Regions from separate parts of the Metapseudomonas cellulosilytica genome, predicted to be linked through region 3. Evidence: predicted binding sites of a transcription regulator. Region 3 holds the regulator's gene; each other region holds the start of a gene.
What was found. Region 3 encodes LexA, which represses DNA repair genes until DNA is damaged. Its sites were predicted from a motif close to CTGTNTNNNNANACAG; they were not measured.
Positions count from the first base shown of each region.

Region 1: recN (DNA repair protein RecN) is a predicted target of LexA. The motif match lies at 2,574-2,589, and genes of this name have one in related genera.
Region 2: imuA (translesion DNA synthesis-associated protein ImuA) is a predicted target of LexA. The motif match lies at 5,333-5,348, and genes of this name have one in related genera.

Region 1 is NZ_JBHZGN010000023.1:65,797-75,513, forward strand. Features, by position in the region: gene ACFW0H_RS23775 (outer membrane protein assembly factor BamE) at 1-316, opposite strand, end outside; gene fur (ferric iron uptake transcriptional regulator) at 415-819, shown strand; gene recN (DNA repair protein RecN) at 876-2,549, opposite strand; gene grpE (nucleotide exchange factor GrpE) at 2,706-3,275, shown strand; gene dnaK (molecular chaperone DnaK) at 3,376-5,289, shown strand; gene dnaJ (molecular chaperone DnaJ) at 5,413-6,540, shown strand; gene dapB (4-hydroxy-tetrahydrodipicolinate reductase) at 6,628-7,431, shown strand; gene carA (glutamine-hydrolyzing carbamoyl-phosphate synthase small subunit) at 7,615-8,751, shown strand; gene leuE (leucine efflux protein LeuE) at 8,778-9,428, shown strand; gene carB (carbamoyl-phosphate synthase large subunit) at 9,448-9,717, shown strand, end outside.
Region 2 is NZ_JBHZGN010000018.1:64,264-73,980, reverse strand. Features, by position in the region: gene ACFW0H_RS21110 (SOS response-associated peptidase) at 1-395, opposite strand, end outside; gene ACFW0H_RS21105 (M28 family metallopeptidase) at 669-2,279, shown strand; gene ACFW0H_RS21100 (AMP-binding protein) at 2,433-5,270, shown strand; gene imuA (translesion DNA synthesis-associated protein ImuA) at 5,446-6,060, shown strand; gene ACFW0H_RS21090 (Y-family DNA polymerase) at 6,068-7,483, shown strand; gene ACFW0H_RS21085 (error-prone DNA polymerase) at 7,480-9,717, shown strand, end outside.
Region 3 is NZ_JBHZGN010000027.1:74,554-84,270, reverse strand. Features, by position in the region: gene fadA (acetyl-CoA C-acyltransferase FadA) at 1-251, shown strand, start outside; gene ACFW0H_RS25670 (DUF1653 domain-containing protein) at 557-793, shown strand; gene topA (type I DNA topoisomerase) at 911-3,517, shown strand; gene ACFW0H_RS25660 (DUF6586 family protein) at 3,584-4,102, shown strand; gene ACFW0H_RS25655 (hypothetical protein) at 4,173-4,406, shown strand; gene sulA (SOS-induced cell division inhibitor SulA) at 4,485-4,958, opposite strand; gene lexA (transcriptional repressor LexA) at 4,969-5,580, opposite strand; gene ACFW0H_RS25640 (TetR/AcrR family transcriptional regulator) at 5,809-6,516, shown strand; gene ACFW0H_RS25635 (L,D-transpeptidase family protein) at 6,559-7,083, shown strand; gene nagZ (beta-N-acetylhexosaminidase) at 7,093-8,091, shown strand; gene ACFW0H_RS25625 (S-methyl-5'-thioinosine phosphorylase) at 8,101-8,838, shown strand; gene ACFW0H_RS25620 (putative glycolipid-binding domain-containing protein) at 8,932-9,489, opposite strand; gene ACFW0H_RS25615 (MmcQ/YjbR family DNA-binding protein) at 9,577-9,717, opposite strand, start outside.

The DNA.
Region 1 (9,717 bases), on a different contig from region 3:
CGGCCAGGCCGATGAGTTGATCGTTGTTGTCGAACACCACGCTGACACGTTCCTGGAGGCGTTGTCCGCCGCCCGGCTGGATGCTGTAGAGGTAGTCCCAACGGTTGGCGTGGAAGGTGTCGGTGATCAGCGGATTGCCCATGATAAACCGCACTTGACGCCGGGTCATTCCGGGCTTCAACTGGTCTATCATGTCCTGCGTTACGACGTTGCCCTGCTGTATGTCGATCTTGTAGACCCCGGGAAACGAGCAACCGGCGAGTGCGAGCAGGCCTGCTAGGGTGAGGCTGTTCAGCAGGAGCTTGGTGTTTTGCATCGGTGGGAGACTTCCACTATCTTGGCTGGGCATTAAAAGCCCGATCATACCTGCATTAAGGGAAGCTGCGAAAGCCGCATTCCTCGAGAAAGCTGACCATGGTTGAAAACAACGAACTGCGTAAAGCCGGCCTGAAGGTGACCTTGCCTCGGGTCAAGATCCTCCAGATGCTCGACTCCACCGAGCAGCGCCACATGAGCGCAGAGGACGTTTACAAGGCCCTGATGGAAGCCGGCGAAGACGTCGGTCTGGCCACCGTCTACCGGGTCCTGACCCAGTTCGAGGCGGCGGGCCTGGTGGTGCGCCACAACTTCGATGGCGGCCATGCCGTGTTCGAGCTGGCCGATAGCGGTCACCACGACCATATGGTGTGTGTGGATACCGGTGAAGTGATCGAGTTCTTCGATCCCGAAATCGAGAAGCGCCAGAAGGAGATCGTCAAGGAGCGTGGCTTCGACCTGGTCGACCACAACCTGGTGCTCTACGTGCGCAAGCGGAAGTAAGTGCGACTCCTGTGAAAAAGGCGACCTCCGGGTCGCCTTTCTCGTTTTGGGCAGGATCAGCCCTGGGCGCTGGTCACCATCTTGCGGGCGTGCGCCAGGGACTCCTCGGTAAGGTCGACGCCGCCCAGCATCCGCGCGATCTCCTCGATGCGCGGTGCCTCCCGCAGCTTGGCAACTGCCGTGCGGGTTTCTTCGGTGCCGCGTTCCTTGTGCACGAACAGGTGGTGATGACCCTGTGCGGCGACTTGCGGCAGGTGGGTGACGGTAAGCACCTGGCCACGCTCGCCGAGGCGGCGCAGCAACTGGCCCACCACCTCGGCGGTGGGGCCGCCGATGCCTACGTCCACTTCGTCGAAGACCAGGGTGGGGACGCGTGAGGTCTGCGCGGTGATGACCTGGATGGCCAGGCTGATGCGTGACAGTTCGCCGCCCGAGGCGACCTTGGCGAGGGCCTTGAGGGGCTGGCCGGGGTTGGCACTGACAAGGAATTCCACCTGTTCCAGGCCGTACTGCTGCGGTTCCTGCGCCTGGCTGGTCTGCAGTTGAATGCTGAAGCGCCCGCCGGGCATGCCCAGGCGTTGCATTTCTACCTGTACCGAGCCGGCCAGTCGGTCGGCGGCCTCGCTGCGCAGCCTGCTCAGCTCCGCGGCTTTTTCATGGTAATGGCGCTCATAGGCGGCCAGCTCCTCGGCCAGGCGCTCGGCGGCCTCGTCGTCGGCATTCAGCGCCTCCAGTTCGTCCAGCAGCTTCTGTTGCAGCTCGGCCAGGTCGCTCGGCTGGACCCGGTGTTTGCGCGCCAGGGTATAGATGGTGTCGAGGCGCTCTTCCAGTGCCTGCTGGCGCTCCGGGTCGGCGTCGAAGTGGTCGAGGAAGCGGTTCAGCTCGCCCACGGCTTCTTCCACCTGGATCTGCGCGCTGGACAGCAGATTGACCGCTTCGGCCAGGGTGCCGGGCTGGGTGTGGAAGGCGGTAATGCGGTTGAGGCTGGCGGTCAGGGCGCTGAGTACGTTGCCGGCATCGCTTTCACTGCACATGTCGATGACCTGGCGGCAGGCGGCCAGCAGGCTTTCCGCATTGGTCAGGTTCTTGTGTTCCAGCTCCAGTCGTTCCAGTTCGTTCTCGCCCAGGGCGAGGTTTTCGAGTTCGTCCAGCTGGTAGCTCAGCAGCTGATGGCGGGCACGCTGCTCGTCGCCTGCGCGGGATAGGCGCTCCAGTTCCTGGCGGGTCTGCCGCCAGCGCTGGGCGGCCAGTTGCACCTGTCGGGCGAGTTCGCTGGCGCCGGCGAACTCATCAAGCAGGCGTCGATGGGTGTCGGCCTTGAGCAGTGACTGATGCTCGTGCTGGCTGTGGATATCGATCAGCAGTTCACCCAGGGTCTTGAGGTCACTCTGGGGGCAGGGGCTGCCATTTATATAGGCGCGGGTACGGCCCTCGGCGGTGATGACGCGGCGCAGGATGCAGGGACCGTCGTTGTCCAGGTCGCGCTCGGCCAGCCAGGCGCGGGCTTCGGGAATGTCCGCCACGTCGAAGCTGGCGAGGATGTCCGCCTTGTCGGCGCCGGGGCGCACCGCGCCGCTGTCGGCACGGTCGCCCAGGGTCAGGCCGAGGGCGTCGAGCATGATCGACTTGCCGGCCCCGGTTTCGCCGGTGATCACGGACATACCGGCTTCGAGTTCCAGGTCCAGGTGTTCGACGATGGCGTAGTTGTGGATCGACAGGTGTACCAGCATGGTGCGACTCCCGCGCTGAGTTGGCTGTGTATTTATACAGTGTTTGTTTTCTGGCTGACAATCGCCCCTCCCCCTTGAAGCGACAAAATGGCGACCCCATATAGGCGGACATATCAGCGGGTCTTTCCCGCAGCTGTCTTTTATGAGGAGGAAGGCATGGCCGACGAACAGACCCTGGATACCCAGACCCCCGAAGCGAATTCCGCTGCTGAAACCGCGTCCGGCGAAGACCTCGCCACTCGCGTGCAGGTGCTGGAAGAGCAACTGGCCGCGGCCCAGGATCAGTCGCTGCGTGTTGCCGCTGAGCTGCAGAATGTGCGCCGTCGTGCCGAGCAGGATGTGGAGAAGGCGCACAAGTTCGCCCTGGAGAAATTCGCCAACGACCTGCTGCCGATCGTCGACAGCCTGGAGCGTGGCCTGGAATTGACCAGCGCCGACGATGAATCGATCAAGCCGGTGCGTGAAGGCATGGAACTGACCCTCAAGTTGTTCCACGACACCCTCAAGCGCTACCAGCTGGAAGCCGTGGACCCGCACGGTGCGCCCTTCAATCCGGAGCACCACCAGGCCATGGCCATGCAGGAAAGCGCCCATGTCGAGCCGGGCAGCGTGCTCAAGGTGTTCCAGAAGGGCTACCTGCTCCACGGTCGCCTGCTGCGCCCCGCCATGGTGGTGGTCAGCAAGGCGCCGAGCGAAACGCCGCCGTCGATTGACGAGAAGGCTTGAAATTCGCCCTCGGGCCCCCATCTGTTAGTTCAAGCGTTTATGTGCTGCCGCGGCTCGTGAAGCAGGGCCGCGGAGAATCCAAAGTTTCGGGAGAGAGAATATGGGCAAAATCATTGGTATCGACCTGGGGACCACCAACTCCTGCGTGGCCATCCTGGAGAACGGCAACGTCAAGGTGATCGAGAACGCCGAAGGCGCTCGTACCACGCCGTCCATCATCGCTTACACCAACGATGGCGAGACCCTGGTGGGCCAGTCCGCCAAGCGTCAGGCGGTGACCAACCCGCAGAACACCCTGTACGCCGTGAAGCGCCTGATCGGTCGCCGCTTCGAAGAAGACGTCGTGCAGAAAGACATCAAGATGGTTCCCTACAAGATCGCCAAGGCTGACAACGGTGACGCCTGGGTGGAAGTGAAGGGCCAGAAGATGGCGCCGCCGCAGATTTCCGCGGAAGTGCTGAAGAAGATGAAGAAGACCGCCGAAGACTACCTCGGCGAGCCGGTGACCGAAGCGGTGATCACCGTTCCGGCCTACTTCAACGACAGCCAGCGCCAGGCTACCAAGGACGCCGGCCGCATCGCCGGCCTGGACGTCAAGCGCATCATCAACGAGCCGACCGCGGCTGCCCTGGCCTATGGCATGGACAAGGCCAAGGGCGACCACACCGTGATCGTCTATGACCTGGGTGGCGGTACCTTCGACGTGTCGGTGATCGAGATCGCCGAAGTCGACGGCGAGCACCAGTTCGAAGTGCTGGCCACCAACGGTGACACCTTCCTGGGTGGTGAGGACTTCGACCTGCGCCTGATCGACTACCTCGTCGACGAATTCAAGAAGGAATCCGGCATGGACCTCAAGGGCGACCCCCTGGCCATGCAGCGCCTGAAGGAAGCCGCCGAGAAGGCCAAGATCGAGCTGTCCTCCAGCCAGCAGACCGACGTCAACCTGCCGTACATCACCGCAGACCAGACCGGTCCGAAGCACCTGAACGTGAAGATTTCCCGCGCCAAGCTGGAAGCCCTGGTGGAAGATCTGGTCGCTCGCACCATCGAGCCGTGCCGCATCGCCCTGAAGGACGCCGGCCTGGACGTGTCCGACATCCAGGAAGTGATCCTGGTCGGCGGCCAGACCCGCATGCCGCTGGTGCAGAAGCAGGTGGCCGACTTCTTCGGCAAGGAGCCGCGCAAGGACGTGAACCCGGACGAAGCCGTCGCCATCGGTGCCGCCATCCAGGGCGCCGTACTGGCCGGTGACGTGAAGGACGTGCTGCTGCTCGACGTCTCCCCGCTGACCCTGGGTATCGAGACCCTGGGTGGCGTGATGACTGCGCTGATCGAGAAGAACACCACCATTCCGACCAAGAAGTCCCAGGTGTTCTCCACCGCTGACGACAACCAGTCCGCCGTGACCATTCACGTGCTGCAGGGTGAGCGCAAGCAGGCCGCGCAGAACAAGTCCCTGGGCAAGTTCGACCTGGCCGAGATCCCGCCGGCTCCGCGTGGCGTGCCGCAGATCGAAGTGACCTTCGACATCGACGCCAACGGCATCCTGCACGTTGGTGCGAAGGACAAGGCCACCGGCAAGCAGCAGTCCATCGTGATCAAGGCCAACTCCGGCCTGTCCGAGGAAGAGATCCAGCAGATGGTGCGCGACGCCGAGGCCAACGCCGAGGAAGACCGCAAGTTCGAGGAGCTGGCCGCTGCCCGCAACCAGGGTGATGCGCTGGTTCACGCCACTCGCAAGATGATCACCGAGGCTGGCGACAAGGCCACCGCCGAGGAGAAGGCTGCCATCGAGAAGGCGCTGGGCGAGCTGGAAGTCGCTGTGAAGGGTGACGACAAGGCCGAGATCGAGGCCAAGATGAACGCCCTGTCCCAGGCTTCCACCCCGCTGGCGCAGAAGATGTACGCCGACCAGGCTCAGGCCGGTGAGCAGCCGCAGGGCGCCACCGCGGACAAGGCTTCCGACGATGCCGTCGATGCCGAGTTCGAAGAGGTCAAGGAAAACAAGTAAGTGTCACGCTTGCTTCCGCTCCAGCGTGCGAGGTCGAGCGCCTCGCACGCCTGAACCGCCGCGCGGGAGCTTGCTCCCGCGTTGGCGTGTCTGGGGTGGGTGAATTCGAGAGTGCAGGAAATCATGTCAAAACGTGACTTTTACGAAATCCTTGGTGTCGAGCGCGGCGCCAGCGAGGCTGAGCTGAAGAAAGCCTATCGCCGTCTGGCGATGAAGCACCATCCGGATCGCAATCCGGGGGACAAGGCGTCCGAAGAGAAATTCAAGGAGGCCAACGAGGCCTACGAAGTGCTGTCCGACGCCAGCAAGCGCGCCGCCTACGACCAGTACGGCCATGCCGGGGTCGACCCGCAGATGGGTGGCGGTGCCGGTGCCGGCTTTGGCGGCGCCAGCTTCTCCGACATCTTCGGCGACGTGTTCAGCGACTTCTTCGGTGGTCAGCGTGGCGGCCAGCGCGGTGGTCCGCAGCGCGGCAGCGACCTGCGCTACACCCTGGAACTGGACCTGGAAGAAGCGGTGCGTGGTACGACGGTCACCATCCGCGTTCCGACTCTGGTCAACTGCAAGACCTGCGACGGCTCGGGTGCGAAGAAAGGGACCAGCCCGGTCACTTGTACCACCTGCGGCGGTATCGGCCAGGTGCGTATGCAGCAGGGCTTCTTCTCGGTGCAGCAGACCTGCCCGCGTTGCCACGGCAGCGGCAAGATGATCAGTGACCCCTGTGGCAGCTGCCATGGCCAGGGGCGCGTGGAAGAGCAAAAGACCCTGTCGGTGAAGGTGCCGGCCGGTGTCGATACCGGCGACCGCATCCGCCTGTCCGGCGAGGGCGAGGCCGGCGTTCTGGGTGGCCCGCCCGGCGACCTCTATGTAGTGGTCAACGTGCGCGAGCACCCGATCTTCCAGCGCGATGGCAAGCACCTCTACTGCGAAGTGCCGATCAGCTTCGCCGATGCGGCGCTCGGCGGCGAACTGGAAGTGCCGACGCTGGACGGCCGGGTCAAGTTGAAGATTCCGGAGGCGACCCAGACCGGCAAACTGTTCCGTCTGCGCGGCAAGGGCGTGGCTCCGGTGCGGGGCGGCGGCGCGGGAGACCTGATGTGCCGGGTGGTGGTGGAAACGCCAGTCAACCTGGACAAGCGCCAGCGCGAACTGCTCGACGAGTTCCGCAAGACGCTGCAGAGCGACGGTTCCCATTCTCCCAAGGCCAGCACCTGGTTCGAGGGCATGAAGCGCTTCTTCGGCGATCTCTAATCGGTAAGCTGGAAGCTGGAAGCTGGAGGCCTGAGGCGCTCCGGCTTGCTCTTCCGGCTTCGGGCTTCCAGCTTGGAGCTTTAATTTATGCGACGTATTGCTGTGATGGGCGCCGCCGGGCGCATGGGTAAGAACCTGATCGAGGCGGTGCAGCAGGCGCCGGGCGCCGGTCTGACCGCTGCCATCGATCGTCCGGATAGCACCCTGGTCGGCGCCGATGCCGGTGAGCTGGCGGCCCTGGGTCGCATCGGCGTGCCGCTGTCCGGTGATCTGGCCAAGGTGGTCGACGAGTTCGATGTGCTGATCGACTTCACTCATCCCTCGGTGACCCTGAAAAACCTGGAAGTCTGCCGTCAGGCCGGCAAGGCGATGGTGGTCGGTACCACCGGTTTCTCCGCCGAAGAGAAGGTGCTGCTGGCGAATGCGGCCAGGGAAATTCCGATCGTCTTCGCCGCCAACTTCAGCGTCGGAGTGAATCTTTGCCTGAAGCTGTTGGACACCGCGGCGCGCGTGCTGGGTGACGAAGTGGACATCGAGATCATCGAAGCCCATCACCGCCACAAGGTGGACGCGCCGTCCGGGACTGCCCTGCGCATGGGGGAGGTGGTCGCCGACGCCCTGGGGCGCGACCTGTCCAAGGTGGCGGTATACGGCCGGGAAGGCCAGACGGGCGCCCGTGCCCGCGAGACCATCGGCTTCGCCACCGTGCGCGCAGGTGACGTGGTGGGCGATCACACCGTCTTGTTTGCTGCAGAGGGCGAGCGCGTGGAGATCACCCACAAGGCCTCCAGTCGCATGACCTTTGCTCGCGGCGCGGTCCGCGCGGCTCTCTGGCTCGACGGCCAGGAAGCGGGACTCTACGACATGCAGGATGTACTGGGTTTGCGTTGATGTGCAGATCAGGATGTCTTTCGGGTGGACCGAAATGACGCATTCCTGTAAACTGCAGCTTTAGTGTGTCCACTAAAAGTTACGCAGAAATGGCTCAGATAAGAAAGCGGGGTGACGGTATCAACGTCATCCCGCTTTTTTACAACCTGCGTTTGCTTCAGCCTTGATCTACGGGAGGTCTTCTTGACTAAGCCAGCCATACTCGCGCTTGCCGACGGCAGCATTTTTCGCGGCGAAGCCATTGGGGCCGATGGCCATACCATCGGCGAGGTGGTGTTCAACACCGCCATGACCGGCTATCAGGAAATCCTTACCGATCCTTCCTATGCCCAGCAAATCGTTACCCTGACCTATCCGCACATCGGCAACACCGGCACCACGCCGGAAGACGCCGAGGCCAACCGCGTATGGGCCGCCGGCCTGATCATTCGCGACCTGCCGCTGCTGGCCAGCAACTGGCGTAACAAACAGTCGCTGCCGGATTACCTGAAAGAACACGGCACCGTCGCCATCGCCGGTATCGATACCCGCCGCCTGACCCGCATCCTGCGCGAGAAAGGCTCGCAGAATGGCTGCATCCTCGCGGGTGACGACGCCACTGAAGAGAAGGCGCTGGAACTGGCGCGCAGCTTCCCTGGCCTGAAGGGCATGGACCTGGCCAAGGTGGTGTCCTGTGAGGAGCGCTACGAATGGCGTTCCGGCACGTGGAACCTGGAAACCGACAGCCATCCGGAAATCGCCGCAAGCGATCTGCCCCACCATGTGGTGGCCTATGACTTCGGCGTCAAGGTGAACATCCTGCGCATGCTGGTGGCCCGCGGCTGCCGCCTGACCGTGGTACCGGCGCAGACCCCGGCCAGCGAAGTGCTGGCGCTGAACCCGGACGGCATCTTCCTCTCCAACGGCCCTGGCGATCCCGAACCGTGCGACTACGCCATCCAGGCCATCCGCGAATTCCTCGACACCGAGATTCCGGTCTTCGGCATCTGCCTCGGTCACCAGCTGCTGGCCCTGGCCTCCGGCGCCAAGACCGTGAAGATGGGCCATGGTCACCATGGTGCCAACCACCCGGTGCAGGACCTGGATTCCAGCGTGGTGATGATCACCAGCCAGAACCACGGTTTCGCTGTGGACGAGTCGACCCTGCCGAGCAACCTGCGCGCCACCCACAAGTCGCTGTTCGACGGCACCCTGCAGGGCATCGAGCGTACCGACAAGGTCGCCTTCAGCTTCCAGGGCCACCCGGAAGCCAGCCCCGGCCCGCACGACGTGGCGCCGCTGTTCGATCGCTTCATCTCGGCCATGGCCGAGCGTCGCTGAGACCGCTGAAGGGGCTTGCGTAGATGATGCCGACCCTCGGGATCACCGACCTCTGGACCTATGTCCTGGGTACGCTGTTCATCGTCCTGCTGCCGGGGCCGAACTCGCTGTTCGTGCTCGCCACCGCCGCCCAGCGCGGCGTGGGCGCCGGTTACCGGGCGGCCAGCGCGGTGTTCCTCGGCGATGCGATCCTGATGCTGCTGTCGGCGCTGGGGATCGCCTCGTTGCTCAAGGCCGAGCCGATGCTGTTCCTCGGCCTGAAGTACGTCGGCGCTGCCTACCTGTTCTATCTGGGTGTCGGCATGCTCCGGGGTGGCTGGCAGAAGCTGCGCCAGCCGGTCGAGCAGGCTGTCCCGGCGAAGGACCTGGATGTCAACCAGCCGTTCCGCAAGGCGCTGCTGCTGAGCCTGTCCAACCCCAAGGCGATCCTCTTCTTCGTGTCCTTCTTCATCCAGTTCGTCGACCCGGCATACGCCTACCCCGGGCTGTCGTTCCTGGTGCTGGGCACGATCCTCGAAGTCATCAGCGCCATCTACCTGAGTTTCCTGATTTTTTCCGGTGTGCGCCTGGCGGCCTGGTTCCGCCGGCGGCAACGGCTGGCTGCCGGCGCCTCGAGCGGCGTCGGCGCCCTGTTTGTCGGCTTTGGCGTGAAGCTGGCCACCGCAACCCTGTCCTGATTATTGCAACGAGAGTCCCATGCCCAAGCGTACAGACATCAAGAGCATCCTGATCCTCGGTGCCGGCCCCATCGTGATCGGCCAGGCCTGCGAGTTCGACTACTCCGGCGCCCAGGCCTGCAAGGCCCTGAAGGAAGAAGGCTTCCGCGTCATCCTGGTGAACTCCAACCCGGCCACCATCATGACCGACCCGGCCATGGCAGACGCCACCTACATCGAGCCGATCAAGTGGGCCACCGTCGCCAAGATCATCGAGAAGGAGCGCCCTGACGCCCTGCTGCCCACCATG
Region 2 (9,717 bases), on a different contig from region 3:
GTGTCTTGCGGGCTGTAGAGGTAGTAGGGCTGGTGGACCAGGCGACCGCTGGCGTTGCGCACTTCCTGGTGCGGGTTCCACTCGTACCAGCCCTGGGCGGGCATCAGGCAGCGCTGGGTGCGCAGGCTCTGGCGCCACATGGGCTTGTTGGCGGCTTCTTCGCTGCGGGCAAAGAAGGACATGGCCGGTGGCTTGATGTCCTTCCACCAGAACGGGATCAGGCCCCAGCGGGCGGGGACCAGTTCGAGCTGGCCGTCGTCGTCCAGGCGCAACATCGGCACGCTGCTGGTGGGGGCCACATTGAAGCGCTGGATCCAGCGCCCCGAGTCGCGGGCGCCGATGTGCCAGTACGCTTCGATGGCGCGTTCGGAGGGGCTGACGTAGCGGCCGCACATGGCGTGCTCCTGAGTCGGGGAGTGGTATCAGCATAGGACCTGCGCGGGAGGCCGCCGGCTCCGCTGGTGGCAGCACTGATGGCCAGTTGCCTTGTTCATCTCCGGCGAATTGACGCGAAAAGGCGACAAGCTGCACGTTTTTTACAAGGAATTGGAAGAACTGAACGACCTGCGCCAGTCTGTTCTTCCAGGCCTGCCCCAGAGGAAGCCGTACAGGACAGTGGCGCAATGCCATGGCAGGCCGCCTACAACCACTTCAAAAGGATTGAAGTCATGACCCGCAAGAACAACGTCAGACGTGTTGTTGGTTCCCTGGTTCTCGCCGCTTCAACTTCCACCCTTGCCGCACCGGCGCCCGAAGGCGATGCCTTCGGCGAATTCTGGAGCCCAGGCAAGCCCAACCCTGGTATCTGCAAGTCGCCTGTGCTGGTCGGCACGCCGCTGGGCCTGCCGCGCTGCCTCGAGGCGAGCAATGTGATGACCCGCCTGCAAGAGTTGCAGGATATCGCCACCCTCAACGACGGCAATCGCGCCGCCGGGCTAGCGGGCTACCAGGCCTCGATCGACTACGTGAAACAGACCCTGGAGCGTGCCGGCTACCAGGTGCAGGTGCAGCCGTTCCCCTTCACCGCCTTTTTCCCGAAGGGGCCGGGCACCTTGCAGGCATTGGCGCCGCAGCCGGCCGGCTATGTCTGGGAGGAGGACTTCAACTACCTGTCGCAGACCGACCCGGGTGATGTCAGCGCGCCGGTGGTGGCGGTGGACCTCTCCCTCGGCGCCGGCAATACCTCGACCAGCGGCTGCGAGGCGGAAGACTTCGCCGGCTTCCCCAGCGGCGCCATCGCCCTGATCCAGCGGGGCGGCTGCACCTTCGAAGTGAAGGCGGAGAACGCCGCGGCAGCCGGTGCGGCGGGGGCGATCATCTTCAACCAGGGCAACACCGAGGAGCGCAAGGGCCTGGAGAACGTCACCCTGGGCGACACCTATGAGGGCGGGATCCCGGTGCTTTTCGCCACCTATGACAACGGCGTGGCCTGGTCGCAGACCGCCGGCCTGCAGCTGCGCATGGTGGCGGACGTGATCCGCGACAAGACCGAGACCTTCAACCTGGTGGCCGAGACCCCGCGCGGCAACCCGGACAACGTGGTCATGGCCGGCGCCCACCTGGACTCGGTGTTCGAGGGCCCCGGCATCAATGACAACGGCTCGGGCAGCGCGGCCCTGCTGGAGATGGCGGTGCTGCTGCGCAAGGCGCATCCGCAGAACAAGGTGCGTTTCGCCTGGTGGGGGGCCGAGGAATCCGGGCTGGTGGGTTCGACCTTCTACGTCAACAGCCTGAGCGATGAGGCGCGGCAGAAGATCAAGGCGTACCTGAACTTCGACATGATCGGTTCGCCGAACTTCGCCAACTTCATCTATGACGGCGACGGCTCCTCCTTCGGCCTGCAGGGCCCGCCCGGCTCGGCCGCCATCGAGCGCCTGTTCGAGGCCTACTTCAACCTGCGTGGCGAACCCTTCGAGGGGACCCAGATCGATTTCCGCTCCGACTATGCGCAGTTCTTCGAGGTGGGCATCCCCTTCGGTGGCCTGTTCACCGGGGCCGAGGACATCAAGAGCGAGGCGCAGGCGCAGACGTTTGGCGGCGCCGCCGGCCAGGCCTTCGACCCCTGCTACCACCAGGGTTGCGACGGCATCGGCAACATCGATCTGAATGCCCTGGAGATCAACGGGGACGCCATGGCCTTCGCCACCAGCTGGCTGTCGCAGTCGACGAAGGTCATCGACGACGAGATCGCCGCCGCCCAGCAAACCCAGGGGATCACCACCCTGCGCAAGCAGTCGGTGCGCCAGGCCGAGCGCTGGGGTAATCATTTCATCCAATAACGCCTGAACCCCTCTGCGCCGGGTGACCGGCGCAGAGCCCGGGCCGGCGCCGGATACGCGCCGAAACGAAGCTTCACGGGCCCATGGCCGCGCAAAGGCCGGCAGGGGCGCATACTGGACAGTGGCGAAGACCTTTAGTCATGAGGACCGCCCATGTCTCGTCCGCCTGCGGAAACCGGCAATGTTCCCGCCCATGACGGGGACGCGGACAAGCTGCTGGAGATCGTCCAGCGCACAGTGACCGAACTACGCCCCCAGGCTGCTCAAGGTTTGCGGGTCACCTTGCACAGCGTGCTGGACCGCGACCTCGGGGTGGACAGCCTGACCCGGGTCGAACTCTGGTCGCGCATCGAGCACGAGTTCGGTGTTCGTTTGCCGCAGGAGCTGTTCGCCTCGGCAAGCACCCCTGAAGACGTGCTGCATGTGCTGCAGCACCGCCAGGCTACCCAGTCGCGTCTTCCGCGCCATACCAACCATTCCGGCGAGCCCGCGACGGGCGAACACCAGACGCCGGATGCCGCACCAACCCTGATCGAGGTGCTGGACTGGCATGTGCGGCGGCACCCCGGGAAAACCCACGTGCGCCTGCTGGGGGATGACGAGCAGCCGGAAGACATCAGCTACGACGCCTTGCAGCAGGGCGCCCTGGCCGTCGCGGCTGGCCTGCAGCGTGGTGGCCTGCTCGCCGGGCAGGCGGTGGCGCTGATGCTGCCCACCGGGCGTGACTTTCTCCTGGGCTTTTTCGGCATCCTGCTCGCGGGCGGCATACCGGTGCCCATCTACCCGCCGCTGCGCCTGTCGCAGATCGAGGACCACCTGCAGCGCCAGGCCGGCATCCTGCGCAACGCCGAGGCCAGGGTGCTGATCACCGTCACCGAGGCGAGGCTGCTGGCCCAGCTGCTCCGCCCCCTGGTACCGAGCCTGGCGCGCATCGCCAGTGTTGCCGAGCTGGGCGGCGAAGGGCGCGAATACGCAGCGCCCGTGCGGCAGCCGGACGATATCGCCTTCCTGCAGTACACCTCGGGCAGCACCGGCCAGCCCAAGGGGGTGATGGTGAGCCACGCCAACCTGCTGGCCAACCTGCGTGCCATGGGGACGGCGCTGCAGGTGGGGCCGGGCGACCTGTTCGTCAGTTGGCTGCCCATGTACCACGACATGGGGCTGATCGGCGCCTGGCTGGGCAGCCTGTACTACGGATTCAACCTGGTGCTGATGTCGCCCCTGGCCTTCCTGTCCAGGCCGGCGCGCTGGCTGTGGGCCATCGACCGCTTCCACGGCACGCTGTCGGCGGCGCCCAACTTCGCCTACGAGCTGTGCCTGAACAAGCTCGCCGACAGCGATCTTGAAGGCCTCGACCTGAGCAGCTGGCGCCTGGCCCTCAACGGCGCCGAGCCGGTCAGCCCGGCCACCTTGCAGCGCTTCGCCGAGCGTTTCGCGCGCTATGGCCTGGCTTCCACCGCGCTGATGCCGGTCTTCGGCCTGGCCGAGGGCACCCTGGGCGTATCCTTCCCGCCCCTGGGCCGGGGTCCGCTGGTCGACCGGGTGCAGCGCGAGGCTTTCCAGCTCCGTGGCCAGGCTCTTGCGCCGGCGGCCGAAGACAGCGCCACCCTCCGCTTCGTCTCCTGCGGGCGCCCCCTGCCGGGACACCAGATCCGCATCGTCGACGACCACCGTGTCGAGCTCCCCGAACGCCGGGAAGGCCACCTGCAATTCAGCGGGCCCTCGACCACTTCGGGCTATTACCGCGCCCCGGAGGAAACCGCGCGGGTCCTGCGCGACGGCTGGATGGACTCCCTCGACCTCGCCTACATGGCCGATGGCGAGGTCTATCTCACCGGCCGCGCCAAGGACCTGATCATCCGCGCCGGGCGCAATATCTACCCCTACGATGTCGAGACGGCGGTGGGCAACCTGCCGGGCCTGCGCAAGGGCTGTGTCGCGGTATTCGGCAGCCGTGACGCGGCCAGCGGAACCGACCGCCTGGTGGTGATGGCGGAAGCCCAGGAGCAGGAGGAGGGGGCGCTGCAACGCCTGCGCCAGGAGGTCAACCGCATCCTCGTCGACCTGGCCGGCGTGCCGCCCGACGACATCGTCCTGGTCCCAGCCCATAGCGTGCTGAAGACCTCGAGCGGCAAGATCCGCCGGGCCGCCTGCCGCGAACTGTACGAGCGCGGCGAAGCCGGGCGGCCGCGCCTCGCGCCGTGGCGTCAGGTGTTGCGCCTGCTGCTGCAGGCCATGCGCGGGCATCTCGGCCGTGGTTGGCAGGCTTTTCGCGCCCTGTCCTATGCGGTCTATATCTGGTTGCTGTTCTGGCTGGTCACGCCGCTGACCTGGCTGGGCGTTGCGATCCTGCCGCACCGGAGCGGGTGCCGCGCCTTCGTCCATTGGGCGGCGCGGCTGTTCATCCGCCTGGCCGGGGTGCCGTTCAGCGTCGAAGGGCTGGAACACCTGCCGAGGAACGGGGCCAGCGTGCTGGCCGCCAACCATGCCAGCTATCTCGATGGGGTCATTCTCTGCGCCGCGCTGCCGCCGCGGTTCGGTTTCGTCGCCAAGCGTGAACTGGCGGGCCAGTGGATCCCCAGCCTGTTCCTGCGCAAGCTCGGGGCCTTTTTCGTCGAGCGCTTCGACCTGCAACGCAGTGTGGCCGACAGCGAGACCCTGGAGCGGGCGTTGCGCGCTGGCCAGTCGTTGCTGTTCTTCCCGGAGGGCACCTTCACCCGTGAGCCGGGCTTGCGGGCCTTCCACATGGGCGCCTTCGTGCTGGCCGCCAATACCGCGGTTCCCTTGTTGCCGGTGGCGATCCGCGGCACCCGCACGGTGCTGCGCGACGGCCAGTGGTTCCCGCTGCGTGGGGCGATCCATGTCAGTGTGTGCGCGCCGCTGCGGGCGGAGGGGCCGGGCTGGCCGGAGTCGATCCGCTTACGTGATGCGACGCGGGCCGTGCTGCTGGAACGCCTGGATGAGTCGGAACGCAGCCTGAGCTTCAGTTGATGGCGCTTGCCGGGACTGCCTTCCGTCTTCCCGGATTGACGCGGAGCAGGTAGCGCGATTTACTGTATATAAATACAGTATTCGTAGGATTTCCCCTGATGGCCTTGGTGATTGTTCCTGGCCCTTTCGGCAGCCCTTTCCCGGGGCTGCCGTTTTTCTCTTCCGGGCAGCGCTGATGGGCGCTGTCGTTGCCCTCGACACCCTGCTCAACGAACGGCGGGTGTGGAAGGGCCAGCCCGGCGCGCAGCCGGCCGGCAGCGACCAGCCCACCGGCCTCGTCGCCCTGGACAGGGTCCTTCCCGGCGGTGGCTGGCCTGAAGCCGCCCTCAGCGAAATCCTTGTCCCGGCTACGGGGCTCGGCGAGTTGCGCCTGCTCTGGCCCACCCTGGCGCGGCTGACCGCCAGCGCCGAGCGCGTGGTGCTGGTGGCGCCGCCCCATATTCCCTATCCCCAGGCCTGGCAGGCCGCCGGCGTCGATCTGCGCTGGCTGGCGCTGGTGGAAGCCAGCGGCCGTGACGCGCTCTGGGCCGCCGAGCAATGCCTGCGTTCCGGCAGTTGCGGCGCGGTGCTCTGCTGGCCGCAGCAGGCCGACGACCGCGCCTTGCGCCGTTTGCAGGTGGCCGCGGAAACCGGCCAGACCCTGGCCTTCGCCTATCGCCCCCTGGATGCCGCCTTCAATCCCTCGCCAGCGGCCCTGCGCATCGCCGTCGACGGGCTGCCGGCGCAGTTGCGGGTGCTCAAGTGCCGGGGTGGCCTGCCACCGGCCAATCCCATCGCCCTGGTCCGGTGAAGCCGCCATGCGCTGGGCCTGCATACTGCTACCGCAACTGGCGTTGGATGGCGTGCTGCGCGGCCACCCCGACCCCGAGGCGCCCCTGGCGCTGGTGGCCGGCACGGCGCAGCGCCGTGTGCTGCGCGCCCTCAACCCGGCGGCCAGGGCCCTGGGGCTGCGCCCCGGCCAGTCACTGACCGCCGCCCATGCCCTGACCCGCGACTTCGCACTGGTGGAGTACGACCCGGCACAGGTCGAACGCTGGGAACGACTGCTCGCGGCCTGGGCCTATGGCTTCAGTTCCCAGGTCAGCCTGCGATACCCGCGCTGCCTGCTGCTGGAGGTGGAATCCAGCTTCGCCCTGTTCGGCCCCTGGCCGCGTTTCGAGGCGCGGCTGCGCCAGGAACTGGCGGCACTGGGCTTCCGTCATCGCATCGTCGCCGCCCCCAACCCGGCGGCGGCACGGATGTTGGCCAATGCCTACGACGGCCTGGCAGTGACGCACCAGGACGAGTTGCGCCAGGCCCTCGGGCGCATGCCGGTGGACCGCGCTGGCCTGGCGCGCGAAACCGCCACCGCCTTTGCCCGCATGGGCCTGCGTCACCTGGAACAGGTGCTGGCGCTGCCACGGGAGACGCTGGCCCGGCGCTTTCCGGCCGAGGTGCTGCAACACTTCGACACCCTGCTCGGCGAACGGCCCCTGGCCCTGGAGTGCTACCGGCCGCCGGACGAGTTCGACCTGCGCATCGAGCTGAACTTCGAGGTGGAGTCCCACCAGGCGCTGCTCTTCCCCCTGCGCCGTCTCACCGCCGACCTGGCCGCCTTCCTCGCCAGCCGTGACAGTGGCGTGCAGCGCTTCACCCTGTTCCTGGAACACCGCGACCTCGGCGATACCCAGGTACCGGTGGGCCTGCTCAGCGCCGAGCGCGAAGCGGCCATGCTCTTCGAACTGGCACGCGGGCGCCTGGAGCAGTTGCAGGTGCCGGCGCCGGTGCGCGCCTTCCGCCTGCAGGCGCGGGACCTGCCGGCCTTCGTGCCGGAGCGTCGCGAGCTGTTCGACGAACGCCCGCAGCAATCCCTGCCCTGGGAACAGCTGCGCGAACGCTTGCGCGCGCGCCTGGGGGACGAGGCGGTGCACAGCCTTGCCGCCCGCGCCGACCACCGCCCCGAAGCGGCCTGGCAGCTGGATGCCGACCGCCCGCCGGTGCCGCTCCCCTCCGCGCCACCGCGTCCCGGCTGGCTGTTGCGCGAACCGCTGCCCCTGCGCGAAACCACCCTGCGCATCCTCGCCGGCCCCGAGCGCATCGAGTCCGGCTGGTGGGATGGCGGTGATGTGCGCCGTGACTACTACCTGGTGGAAACCCGCGGCGGCCAGCGCGGCTGGGCTTTTCGCACGGTGGGCGGGGAGGGGCCGCTGCTGCTGCACGGCTGGTTCGCATGAGCGCCTATGCCGAGCTGCACTGCCTGTCCAACTTCAGTTTCCAGCGTGGGGCCTCCAGCGCGCTCGAACTGTTCCAGCGCGCCGCGCTGCATGGCTACGCGGCCCTGGCGATCACCGATGAATGCACCCTGGCCGGCATCGTCCGCGCCTGGCAGGCCGCGAAGACGACCGGGCTGCCCCTGGTGATCGGCAGCGAGATGCGCGTCGAAGGCGGACCCAAGCTGGTGTTGCTGGTGGAAAACCTGGCCGGCTACCAACGCCTCTGTCGTCTCATCACCCAGGCCCGACGGCGGGCGGAGAAGGGCCAGTACCGCCTGCTGCGTGACGACCTGTCGGAACCGGCGGACGGCCTGCTGGCGCTCTGGGTGCCCGACTTTGATGACGATGATCGCGAAGCCGCCTGGCTGCGCCAGTGCTTCCCCGGGCGCCTGTGGCTGGCGGTGGAGCTGCACCGGGGCCCGGACGACGCCGGCCGCCTGGCACGCCTGCTGGCCCTGGCCGAACGCCTCGATATCCCGGCGGTGGCCAGCGGCGATGTGCATATGCATGCCCGTGGCCGCCGCGCCCTGCAGGACTGCATGACCGCCGTGCGTCACCACTGCACCCTGGCCGAAGCCGGGCACCGACTCTTCCCCAATGGCGAGCGCCACCTGCGTCGTCGCGAGGTGCTGGCCGGCCTCTACCCGGCGGAGCTGCTCGCCGAGTCGGTGCGCATCGCCCGCCGCTGCGGCTTCGACCTGGGCCAGCTGCGCTACCAGTACCCCCATGAGCTGGTCCCGGAAGGCCACAGTGCCACCAGTTGGTTGCGTGGGCTGACCGAACAGGGTCTCAAGTGGCGTTGGCCCGATGGCGTGCCGAAGAAGGCGCGGGATCAGGTGGAGCAGGAACTCGCGCTGATCGCCGAGCTGGGCTACGAAAGTTACTTCCTCACGGTGTACGACATCGTCAACTTCGCTCGCAGCCAGCACATCCTCTGCCAGGGCCGGGGTTCGGCGGCCAACTCGGTGGTGTGCTTCGCCCTGGGGATTACCGAGCTGGGGCCGGATGGGCGGGTGAGTCTGCTGTTCGAGCGCTTCATGTCGAAGGAGCGCAACGAGCCGCCGGACATCGACGTGGACTTCGAGCACGAGCGCCGCGAGGAGGTCATCCAGTACGTGTTCCGCCGCTACGGGCGGGGAAGGGCGGCGCTCACCGCGGTGGTCAGCACCTATCACGGCGCCGGCGCGGTGCGCGATGTGGCCAAGGCCCTCGGCCTGCCGCCGGACCAGGTCAATGCCCTGGCCGACTGCTGCGGCGGCTGGAGCGACCAGGCCCCGGCGGCGGAGCGCCTGCGCGAGGTCGGCTTCGACCCGGACAGCCCGGTGCTGCGCCGGGTGCTGGCGCTGACCAGCGAGCTGATCGGCTTTCCCCGCCACCTGTCGCAGCACCCCGGCGGCTTCGTGATTTCCGAAGCGCCGCTGGACAGCCTGGTGCCGGTGGAGAACGCCAGCATGGCCGAGCGCACCGTGATCCAGTGGGACAAGGACGACCTCGACCTGATGGGGCTGCTCAAGGTGGATGTACTGGCCCTCGGCATGCTCAGCGCGCTGCGTCGCTGCCTGAAGCTGATCGAGGTCCATCGTGGCCAGGCGCTGACGCTGGCGCAGATTCCCGCCGAAGACCCGGCCACCTACGAGATGATCGGCCGCGCCGACACCATCGGTGTGTTCCAGATCGAGTCGCGGGCGCAGATGTCCATGCTGCCGCGCCTGAAACCCAGGACCTTCTACGACCTGGTGATCCAGGTCGCCATCGTTCGGCCGGGGCCGATCCAGGGCAACATGGTTCATCCCTACTTGCGCCGGCGAAATGGCCTGGAGAAGGTCGAATACCCCTCCGCGGAGCTGGTCCCCGTCTTCGAGCGCACCCTGGGCGTGCCCTTGTTCCAGGAACAGGTGATGCAGCTGGCGATAGTGGCCGCCGAATACAGCCCCGGCGAGGCCGACGAATTGCGCCGCTCCATGGCCGCCTGGAAACGTCATGGCGGCCTGGAGCACCATCGCCAGCGGCTGACCGAGCGGATGCGCGCCAAGGGTTACGAACAGGCCTTCATCGAGCAGATCTTCGAGCAGATCAAGGGTTTCGGCAGCTACGGCTTTCCCGAATCCCACGCGGCCAGCTTCGCCCTGCTCACCTACGCCAGTTGCTGGCTGAAATGCCACGAGCCGGCCATCTATGCCTGCGCCCTGATCAAC
Region 3 (9,717 bases):
TTGAGCTCAACGAAGCCTTCGCCGCCCAGGCCCTGCCGGTGCTGAAGGACCTCAAGCTGCTCGACAAGATGGAACAGAAGGTCAACCTGCACGGCGGCGCCATTGCCCTGGGTCACCCGTTCGGCTGCTCCGGTGCCCGTATCTCCGGCACCCTGCTGAACGTGATGAAACAGAACGGCGGTACCCTGGGCGTGTCCACCATGTGCGTGGGCCTCGGCCAGGGCATTACCACCATCTTCGAGCGCGTCTGAGAGACTGCACATGACTTGCTGCGCGTCGGGATAACTGCGTTGAAAATGGCTTCGGAATGCTCATTTACAGCTCGTAAACTCCGCTTCCTCAGCCATTTTCGCCTTGTTCTCCCATAGCTCGCGAAGTCATGAGCAGCCTCCTTGCGCGAGCGGGATGAGAAAACCGGGGCCCAGTGCCCCGGTTTTTGCTTTCATGTGGAGAACCATCGCAGGAAATTTCATGCAAGGGCTGGCTTCGGGCTGATTCACACGGCACCATGCGCAACCTTTGCGGGGGAGCCTGCATTCATCACTGTGAGGCAACCATGAGCCTGCAACCGGGTCTCTATCGTCACTACAAGGGTCAGCAATACCGCGTCATCGGTATTGCCCGGCATTCCGAGACCGAGGAAGAACTGGTGGTCTACCAGGCCCTCTACGGCGAATACGGCCTCTGGGTGCGACCGCTCAGCATGTTCACCGAGACGGTCCAGGTGGATGGCGAGCAGATCGCGCGCTTCGCACTGGTGAACGCCGAGCCGAACCCCTTCCCGCAGCCCTGACGGCTGGGGCCGTGGCCAGGGGCGCGCTTGACCGCGCCGCGCTGGCCACTATATATAGCGGTGCCGCGACAGGCGGCTGCCGCCTTTTACATATTTCATTCAGGAACACACCGATCCATGGGCAAATCGCTGGTCATCGTGGAATCCCCGGCCAAGGCCAAGACCATCAACAAGTACCTGGGCAGCCAGTACGTGGTGAAGTCGAGCATCGGCCACATCCGTGACCTGCCTACCAGCGGTTCGGCCAGTGCGAGCAAGGAGCCGGCCAAGCGCGGCAAGACCGCTTCCGAGGCTCCGGCGCTGTCCGCCAAGGAAAAGGCCAAGCGCCAGCTGGTTGCGCGCATGGGGGTGGACCCCGAGCACGGCTGGAAGGCCAAGTACGAGATCCTGCCCGGCAAGGAGAAGGTGATCGACGAACTGCGCCGCCTGGCCAAGGATGCTGACACCATCTATCTCGCAACCGACTTGGACCGCGAAGGGGAGGCCATCGCCTGGCACCTGCGGGAATCCATCGGTGGGGACGACAGCCGCTACAAGCGCGTGGTGTTCAACGAGATCACCAAGAAAGCCATCCAGGAAGCCTTCTCCCAGCCCGGCGACCTCGACATCAACCGCGTCAACGCCCAGCAGGCGCGCCGCTTCCTCGATCGCGTGGTGGGCTACATGGTCTCGCCGCTGCTCTGGCAGAAGATCGCCCGCGGCCTGTCCGCCGGCCGCGTGCAGTCGGTTGCGGTGAAACTGGTGGTGGAGCGCGAGCGCGAGATCCGTGCCTTCGTGCCGGAAGAGTATTGGGAAGTGCACGCCGACCTCGGCACCGGCAAAGGCGCCAAGGTGCGTTTCGAAGTGGCCCGCGAGAACGGCGAGGCCTTCAAGCCGCTGAACGAAACCCAGGCCATGGCGGCCCTGGAGAAGCTCAAGGCTTCGGCCTATACCGTGGCCAAGCGTGAGGACAAGCCGACTTCCAGTCGCCCGTCCGCGCCCTTCATTACCTCCACCCTGCAGCAGGCCGCGAGCAACCGCCTGGGCTTCGGGGTGAAGAAGACCATGATGATGGCCCAGCGACTCTACGAGGCTGGCTACATCACCTATATGCGTACCGACTCGACCAACCTCTCGGCCGACGCCATTTCCATGGTCCGTGGCTTCATCGAGGGCGAGTTCGGCCAGAAGTACCTGCCGGCCAAGGCCAACGTCTATTCCAGCAAGGAAGGTGCCCAGGAGGCCCACGAGGCGATCCGTCCGTCCGACGTCAACCTGCGCCCCAACCAGCTGTCCGGCATGGAGCGCGATGCCGAGCGCCTGTACGACCTGATCTGGCGCCAGTTCGTTGCTTGCCAGATGCCGCCGGCCGAGTACCTGTCCACCAACGTCAGCGTGACCGCCGGCACCTTCGAGCTGCGCGCCAAGGGCCGTATCCTCAAGTTCGACGGTTACACCCGCGTCCTGCCGCAGCAGAGCAAGCCGGGCGAGGACGACGTGCTGCCGGAAATGGGCGAAGGCGAGCTGCTCAAGCTGCTCAAGCTCGAACCCAGCCAGCATTTCACTAAGCCGCCGGCGCGCTATTCCGAGGCCAGCCTGGTCAAGGAGCTGGAAAAGCGCGGCATCGGCCGTCCGTCCACCTATGCGGCGATCATTTCCACCATCCAGGAACGCGGCTACGTGACGGTGCACAACCGTCGTTTCTACGCGGAGAAGATGGGTGACATCGTCACCGAGCGCCTGAACGAGAGCTTCGCCAACCTGATGGACTACGGCTTCACCGCCGGCATGGAAGAGCACCTGGACGACGTGGCCCAGGGCGAGCGTGACTGGAAGCACCTGCTGGACGAGTTCTACGGCGATTTCAAGAAGAAGCTCGACCAGGCGGAGGCCGCCAACGATGGCATGCGTGCCAACCAGCCGACCCTGACCGACATTGCCTGCCGCGAATGCGCGCGCCCGATGATGATCCGTACCGCCTCCACCGGCGTGTTCCTCGGCTGCTCGGGCTACAGCCTGCCGCCGAAGGAACGCTGCAAGGCCACCATCAACCTGGTCCCGGGCGATGAGATCGCCGCGGACGACGAGGGTGAGTCCGAATCCCGCGTGCTGCGTGGCAAGCATCGCTGCCCGATCTGCGCCACGGCCATGGATGCCTACCTGCTGGACGAGACTCGCAAGCTGCATATCTGTGGTAACAACCCGGATTGCTCGGGTTACGAGATCGAGCAGGGCCAGTACCGCATCAAGGGCTACGAAGGCCCGAGCCTGGAATGCGACAAGTGCGGCAGCGAGATGCAGCTGAAGACCGGCCGCTTCGGCAAGTTCTTCGGCTGCACCAACGCAAGTTGCAAGAACACCCGCAAGCTGCTGAAGAGCGGCGAGGCGGCGCCGCCGAAGATCGATCCGATCCGCATGCCCGAGCTGAAGTGCGAGAAGGTCGACGATATCTACGTGCTGCGTGATGGCGCTTCCGGCCTGTTCCTGGCAGCCAGCCAGTTCCCGAAGAACCGTGAGACCCGTGCGCCGCTGGTGCAGGAACTGATCCCGCACAAGGATGAGCTGGATGCCAAGTACCATTATTTGCTGGATGCGCCCAGGAAGGACCCCGAAGGGCGTCCGGCGGTGATTCGCTTCAGCCGCAAGACCAAGGAGCAGTACGTGCAGACCGAAGTCGACGGCAAACCCACCGGCTGGCGCGCCTTCTACGACGGCGGCAAGTGGAAGGTCGAAGACAAGCGCTGATCGACTGCTGCGCGCCCGGGTGCGGGCGCGCATATACTGCCCGAGTTACCTGTGGAGGGCGCCCTCATGGCCCACGAGCTTTATACCCGCACCAATCAGAAACTCTTCTTCGCTGGCCTGTCGCTTGAATCCTGGCGCAAGGCGGAAGAGGGCAGGGCGATGAATGCCCAGGCGCTGGTGCAATCCGAACGCGAAGCGTCGCTCTTCCACCTCTATGGCGCCTTGCTCGGCCTTTGCCATGAAATCGCCGGTTATTACCGGCTGTCCGAGGCCGGCGCGTCGCGCGTCGAAATGCTGCTGACTCCGGAGGTGCTTGCCGCGGAGCCCAGTCCGGAGCTGGCCGAGCTGGTGGAAATGGCCCAGCAACGGGAAACCTGGCTGGCCGAACTGCTCGCTGCGTACCGTGAGCTCTTCCAGCCTCCGCAAGCGCCGAAACAGGCCAAGGTCGATCCGACCTTGCCGCTGATCACTGCGGTCAGTGTGGAGGAAGAGGTTGCGCCGCTGTCTCGGGAAACCCTGGAATCCTGGCGGCAGAACCTGAAATCCCTGGCGCTGCGCTTCCGCGAAACCATGAGCGAGTGCTGATTTGATCGACGGACTAGGGCGTGCTGGCGGCTGGCTGTTACAATAGCCGCCTTTCGTGGAGATCTGAGCTATGCCTACGTCCTTTCTGGAAATAGTCGAACTGCCTGACGGACGCATTATCCTGCGCCGGGCCGAGGACGAGGAGGCGTTGGTGACGCTGGACTTCTCGTCCGATGCCAAGGCTTTCCTCCAGGGGCACCATCTGGAGGTCGCAAAGGCCATGCTAAACGTCGGCGTGCAAATGGCCGGCCGCCTGGCTGAAGGCGACATGGGCCACGACGAAGGTCCGCGCGTACTGCATTGAGGTCTGGGCCGAATCTTCCGCTGATTCGGTTACCGTCTGATGTCACTGGGCGCAAGTCGTGCCCAGCGCGAGAATCCATCAGCCCAGCAGAATGTTCAGGCTCTGCGCGCCGCCCTGGCGTGCTGCCTGGGCCAACTGGCGCTTGGCTTTCTGTCCCAGATGCAGCCAGCTCACCACCGTGTGGCTGCGGCCAAGGCGCAACGCTTCGCAGGCCAGTTCCAGGGCGCTCTGCTCGCCCCGAGGCTGCAGGAGCAGGATGCGTTCGCGGTTCAGGCCGGAGTCACGCAGCCAGTCGCGAGTAAGGCCTGCCGGGGCGCCGATCAGGGTCAGCCAGCGCGCATCCTGTTCTTCGCTCAGCTCCCGGAGTACCGAGGCCAGCAGGCTCCGGCAGTGCCCGGTGGCGCCGCGCAGCGAAAGTTCGCTGAAGGCTTCCGGTTCTTCCTGGCGGGGTTCTTCCACCGCGTCGGTCAGCATTGGCGCCACGGGATTGGCCAGGATGGCGTCGTGGAACAGTGGCAGCTGGGACCGACCAAGGGACTGCGGGAACTGCATAAGGCCTCCTTTAGCGGCGGATCACGCCGACACTCAAACCTTCGATCACCAGGTCCTGTTCATCCAGGTTCACCTCGATGGGGGCGAACTCGGGGTTTTCGGCGATCAGCCAGACCCGATCGCCATCGCGCTTGAAACGCTTGACGGTGACTTCGTCACCGAGGCGGGCTACCACCACCTGACCGTTGCGCGCTTCGCGGGTGCTGTGCACGGCGAGCAGGTCGCCGTCGAAGATGCCGATGTCCTTCATCGACATGCCGCGAACGCGAAGCAGATAGTCGGCACGGGGATGGAAGAAGTCCGGATTGATGCGGCAGGATTCCTCGATGTTCTGCTGGGCGAGGATCGGGGCACCGGCCGCGACCCGGCCGATTACCGGAAGGCCGTCGTCATCGTTGGCGCCGGGTTCGAAGCCGGGGATACGAATGCCGCGGGATGCGCCGGGGGTCATTTCGATGGCGCCCTTGCGGGCCAGGGCCTTGAGGTGTTCCTCGGCGGCGTTGGGTGACTTGAAGCCGAGTTCCTGGGCGATTTCCGCGCGGGTCGGGGGAAAGCCGTTGTCTTCAAGGCAGCGCTTGATGAATGCGAGAATCTCGGCTTGGCGGGGCGTCAGTTTCAGCATGGCGGCGCTCTGTTTTTTTATACAGTGACTGGAATTATATACAGTGCTGGCGCCTTGGCAATGCTTCTTTTTTTCCGCGCAGGTCGACTCGCGGAGACGACGCGCAGGTATCGTCCGCCCAGCGCTTGGCTGGAAGTGACTGTCGCGTCGGATTATGGTGTGTTCGGCTTGACAAGCTGACCGGCTGAAACGTATGTTTCAAACAAGTGTTTGTCAGGCGGAGGAGCCATGGCCCAGTCGGAAACCGTTGAGCGCATTCTGGATGCTGCGGAACAGCTGTTCGCGGAAAAAGGCTTCGCCGAGACCTCGTTGCGCCTGATCACCAGCAAGGCTGGGGTCAACCTGGCAGCGGTGAACTATCACTTCGGCTCGAAGAAGGCGCTGATCCAGGCGGTCTTCTCGCGCTTCCTCGGCCCTTTCTGCCAGAGCCTGGAGCGTGAACTCGATCGCCGCCAGGGCAAGGCGGAGAGCAAGGCCAGCCTCGAGGAACTGCTGGAAATGCTCGTCGAACAGGCCTTGGCGGTAAAGCCCCGCAGCGGCAACGACCTGTCGATTTTCATGCGCCTGCTCGGCCTCGCATTCAGTCAGAGCCAGGGCCACTTGCGCAAGTACCTTGAAGAGGTTTATGGCAAGGTTTTCCGGCGTTACATGCTGCTGGTAAACGAATCCGCGCCACGGGTACCGCCCCTCGAGCTCTTCTGGCGGGTGCACTTCATGCTTGGCGCCGCTGCCTTCAGCATGTCCGGCATCAAGGCGCTGCGCGCCATGGCGGAGACTGATTTCGGCGTGAACACTTCGATCGAGCAGGTCATGCGCCTGATGGTGCCCTTCCTCGCCGCCGGCATGCGCGCCGAGACCGGTGTCACCGACGAAACCCTGGCCAAGGCCGTGCTCAAGCCGCGCAACAAGGCGCCCGCCGTTCCGGCCAAGGCGTAAAACGATGGGCGCGAGCGGGCTGATCAGCTAAGCTTGCGGCCCATGCAAAACCTCGATCTTCTGCATATCTCCATCGCTGACCAGCGGCTCTACGGCTTTGCCGGAGGGCGGCTGGTGCTGCGCATGTCCGTATCCACCGCCTTGAACGGTGTGGGCGAAACCAGCGGCTCCAATTGCACGCCCCGCGGCCTGCACCAGGTACGCGCACGAATAGGCGAAGGCCTGCCCCTTGGTGCGGTGCTGCGCGGCCGGCGCTGGACCGGGGAAGTCTGGAACGCCGAGTTGCACGGGCAGTTCCCGGGGCGGGACTGGATTCTCAGCCGGATTCTCTGGCTGAGCGGCTGCGAACCCGGCCGCAATCGCCTCGGCAATGTGGACAGCTTCCGCCGCTACATCTACCTGCACGGCACGCCGGACTCCGAACCCATGGGCGTGCCCCGTTCCCATGGATGCATTCGTCTGCGCAATGCCGACGTGCTGGAACTCTTCGACCGGGTACCCGTCCACTGTGCAGTACGCATAGACGAAGCGCCGTGCCCGGCCTGGGCAACGGCAGAACTCTCGTAAGGAATTTCAATGCAAGGCTCCCTGATGCTGGATATCGGTGGCACCTGGCTGACCGCCGAGGATCGGCAGATCCTCCGTCAGCCCGAAGTCGCCGGCCTGATCATCTTCGCTCGCAACATCGAAAGTCCGCGCCAGGTGCGCGAGCTGTGCGCGTCCATTCGTGCCGTGCGCCCCGACCTGATCCTCGCCGTCGACCAGGAGGGTGGGCGTGTGCAACGCCTGCGCCAGGGCTTCCTGCGACTGCCCGCCATGCGTGCCCTGGCCGATAACGACAATGCCGAGCAACTGGCCGAGCAGTGCGGCTGGCTGATGGCGACCGAAGTGCTGGCTGTGGGGCTGGATATCAGCTTCGCACCGGTCCTGGATCTCGATCACCAACGCAGCGCCGTGGTCGGCAGCCGCGCCTTCGAGGGCGACCCGGAGCGCGCCGCGCGTCTTGCCGGTGCCTTCATTCGCGGGCTGCGCCAGGCCGGTATGGCCGCCACCGGAAAGCACTTCCCTGGCCACGGCTGGGCGGAGGCGGATTCCCATGTGGCTATTCCGACCGACGAGCGCAACCTGGAGCAGATCCGCCAGGCTGACCTGGTTCCCTTCGCCCGCCTGGCGTCGGAACTGGACGGCATGATGCCCGCCCATGTCATTTACCCGCAGGTAGACAACCAGCCCGCCGGCTTCTCGCGTCGCTGGCTGCAGGACATCCTGCGTGGCGAACTGAAGTTTTCCGGTGTGATCTTCAGCGATGACCTGTCCATGGCCGGCGCCCATGTGGTGGGCGACGCCGCCGAGCGCATCGAGGCGGCGCTGACCGCCGGTTGCGACATGGGGCTGGTATGCAATGACCGCGCCTCCGCTGAACTGGCCCTGGAGCGCCTGCAGCGCCTGGGCGCCAAGCCGCCGGCCAGCCTGGCGCGGATGCGTCGCCGCGCCTTCCCCGGCATCGAATACCGCCAGGATCCGCGCTGGCTGCAGGCGGTTGCAGCCCTGCGCGAAGCCCAGTTGATCGATTGAGGAACCGACATGACCGTTTACGCCATCATCGGTGGTACAGGCCTGACCCAGCTCGAAGGCCTGAGCATGAAAGCCCTGCTCAACCCTGAAACGCCCTACGGCGCGCCGTCGGCTGGCATCGTCCATGGCGAGTACGCCGGGCACGATGTGCTGTTCCTCGCCCGTCACGGTCACCCGCACCGGATACCGCCGCACAAGGTGAACTACCGCGCCAACCTCTGGGCCCTCAAGCATGCCGGTGCCGAGGCGGTGATCGCAGTGAACGCGGTGGGCGGCATCCATCCGGCCATGGGCAGCGGCCACCTGGTGGTGCCGCATCAGTTGATCGATTACACCCACGGCCGCGTCGGTACGTACTTCGAGGGCGACCTGGATCACGTCACCCACATCGATTTCAGCCATCCCTATGACGAAGCCCTGCGCGGCCAGTTGCTGGCGGCGCTGAACGCCTGCGATTACCCCCACAGCGATTTCGGCGTCTATGGCTGCACCCAAGGCCCGCGCCTGGAGACGGTGGCCGAGATCGTCCGCCTGGAGCGTGACGGCTGCGACATCGTGGGCATGACCGGCATGCCCGAAGCCGCCCTGGCCCGCGAGCTGGAGCTTCCCTATGCCTGCCTGTCCCTGGTGGTGAATCCGGCTGCCGGCAAGTCCGAAGGCATCATCACCATGGCCGAGATCGAGGCCGCGCTGGCCGAGGGTATCGGCAAGGTACGCAATGTCCTTGCCCATGTGCTGAAGGGCTGAGGCCCGCTGTCCCGCTGACGGGTGTCGGGCCGATACCTGTCAGCGCCTCGCGTACTTCCCGTCGACGGGGCCCGATTCGGCCCCTTGCCGGTTTCACATCCGCTGGAAGAAGGTCGGATAACGGTTCACCAGGCCGTCGTCATCCAGGGTCAGCACTGCCTCGAATCCGCTGCCATCGAGGTTCTGGTAGAGGTAGTGGGAATGGTCGAGACGGGTGTAGGCCTGGCGCATGCGCCGCACCGTCAGTTGCGGCGCTTCGACGAACACCACATCGATTTCCCGGCGTTCGCCCAGATTGAGGAAGAGCCGCCAGATGCTCGGGCTGTTGGTAAAGGGCGTAGGCCAGAGGTCCAGGTCGAGGCTGCCGGACAGTTCCGGCAGCTTGCGCCCTTCGCCTTCGAACCAGTGCAGGCCGTCGCGGCGCAGTGTCAGGCTGCGGGTGCCGCTGGCATCGCGCACCGTGGCGCTGAAGGCCCGCGGCTCCCAGCCCTTGGTGTATTCCAGGGTGTAATTGAGGCGATAGGGTTTGCCGTCGTCGTCGAAGGCCACCATGCCGCTGTCCGCCCGTCGGCCCTCGAGGCGGAAGTCCTCCAGGCCCTGGGTGGGCGCGCGGGCGTTCCAGAGGTGGGACCAGAGGGCAGTGGTTCTCATCGATTCTTGCCTCGCAGCGCGCGGGTTTGCGCAGGTTCAGGGGAAGGGTAGCAACTGGGCCAGGACCGGACCCGGTTCCGCCAGGATTCAGTCCAGCAACAGTCCGACCTGGCGGATCTTCGGCAGGCGCGCCACCACCAGCTGGTGGGAGCGGGTGAGCAGATCGCGCAGCTCGTCGTCGCCCATGGGGTAGGGGTGCTGCATGCTGATCCAGTGGGCGCGTGCCAG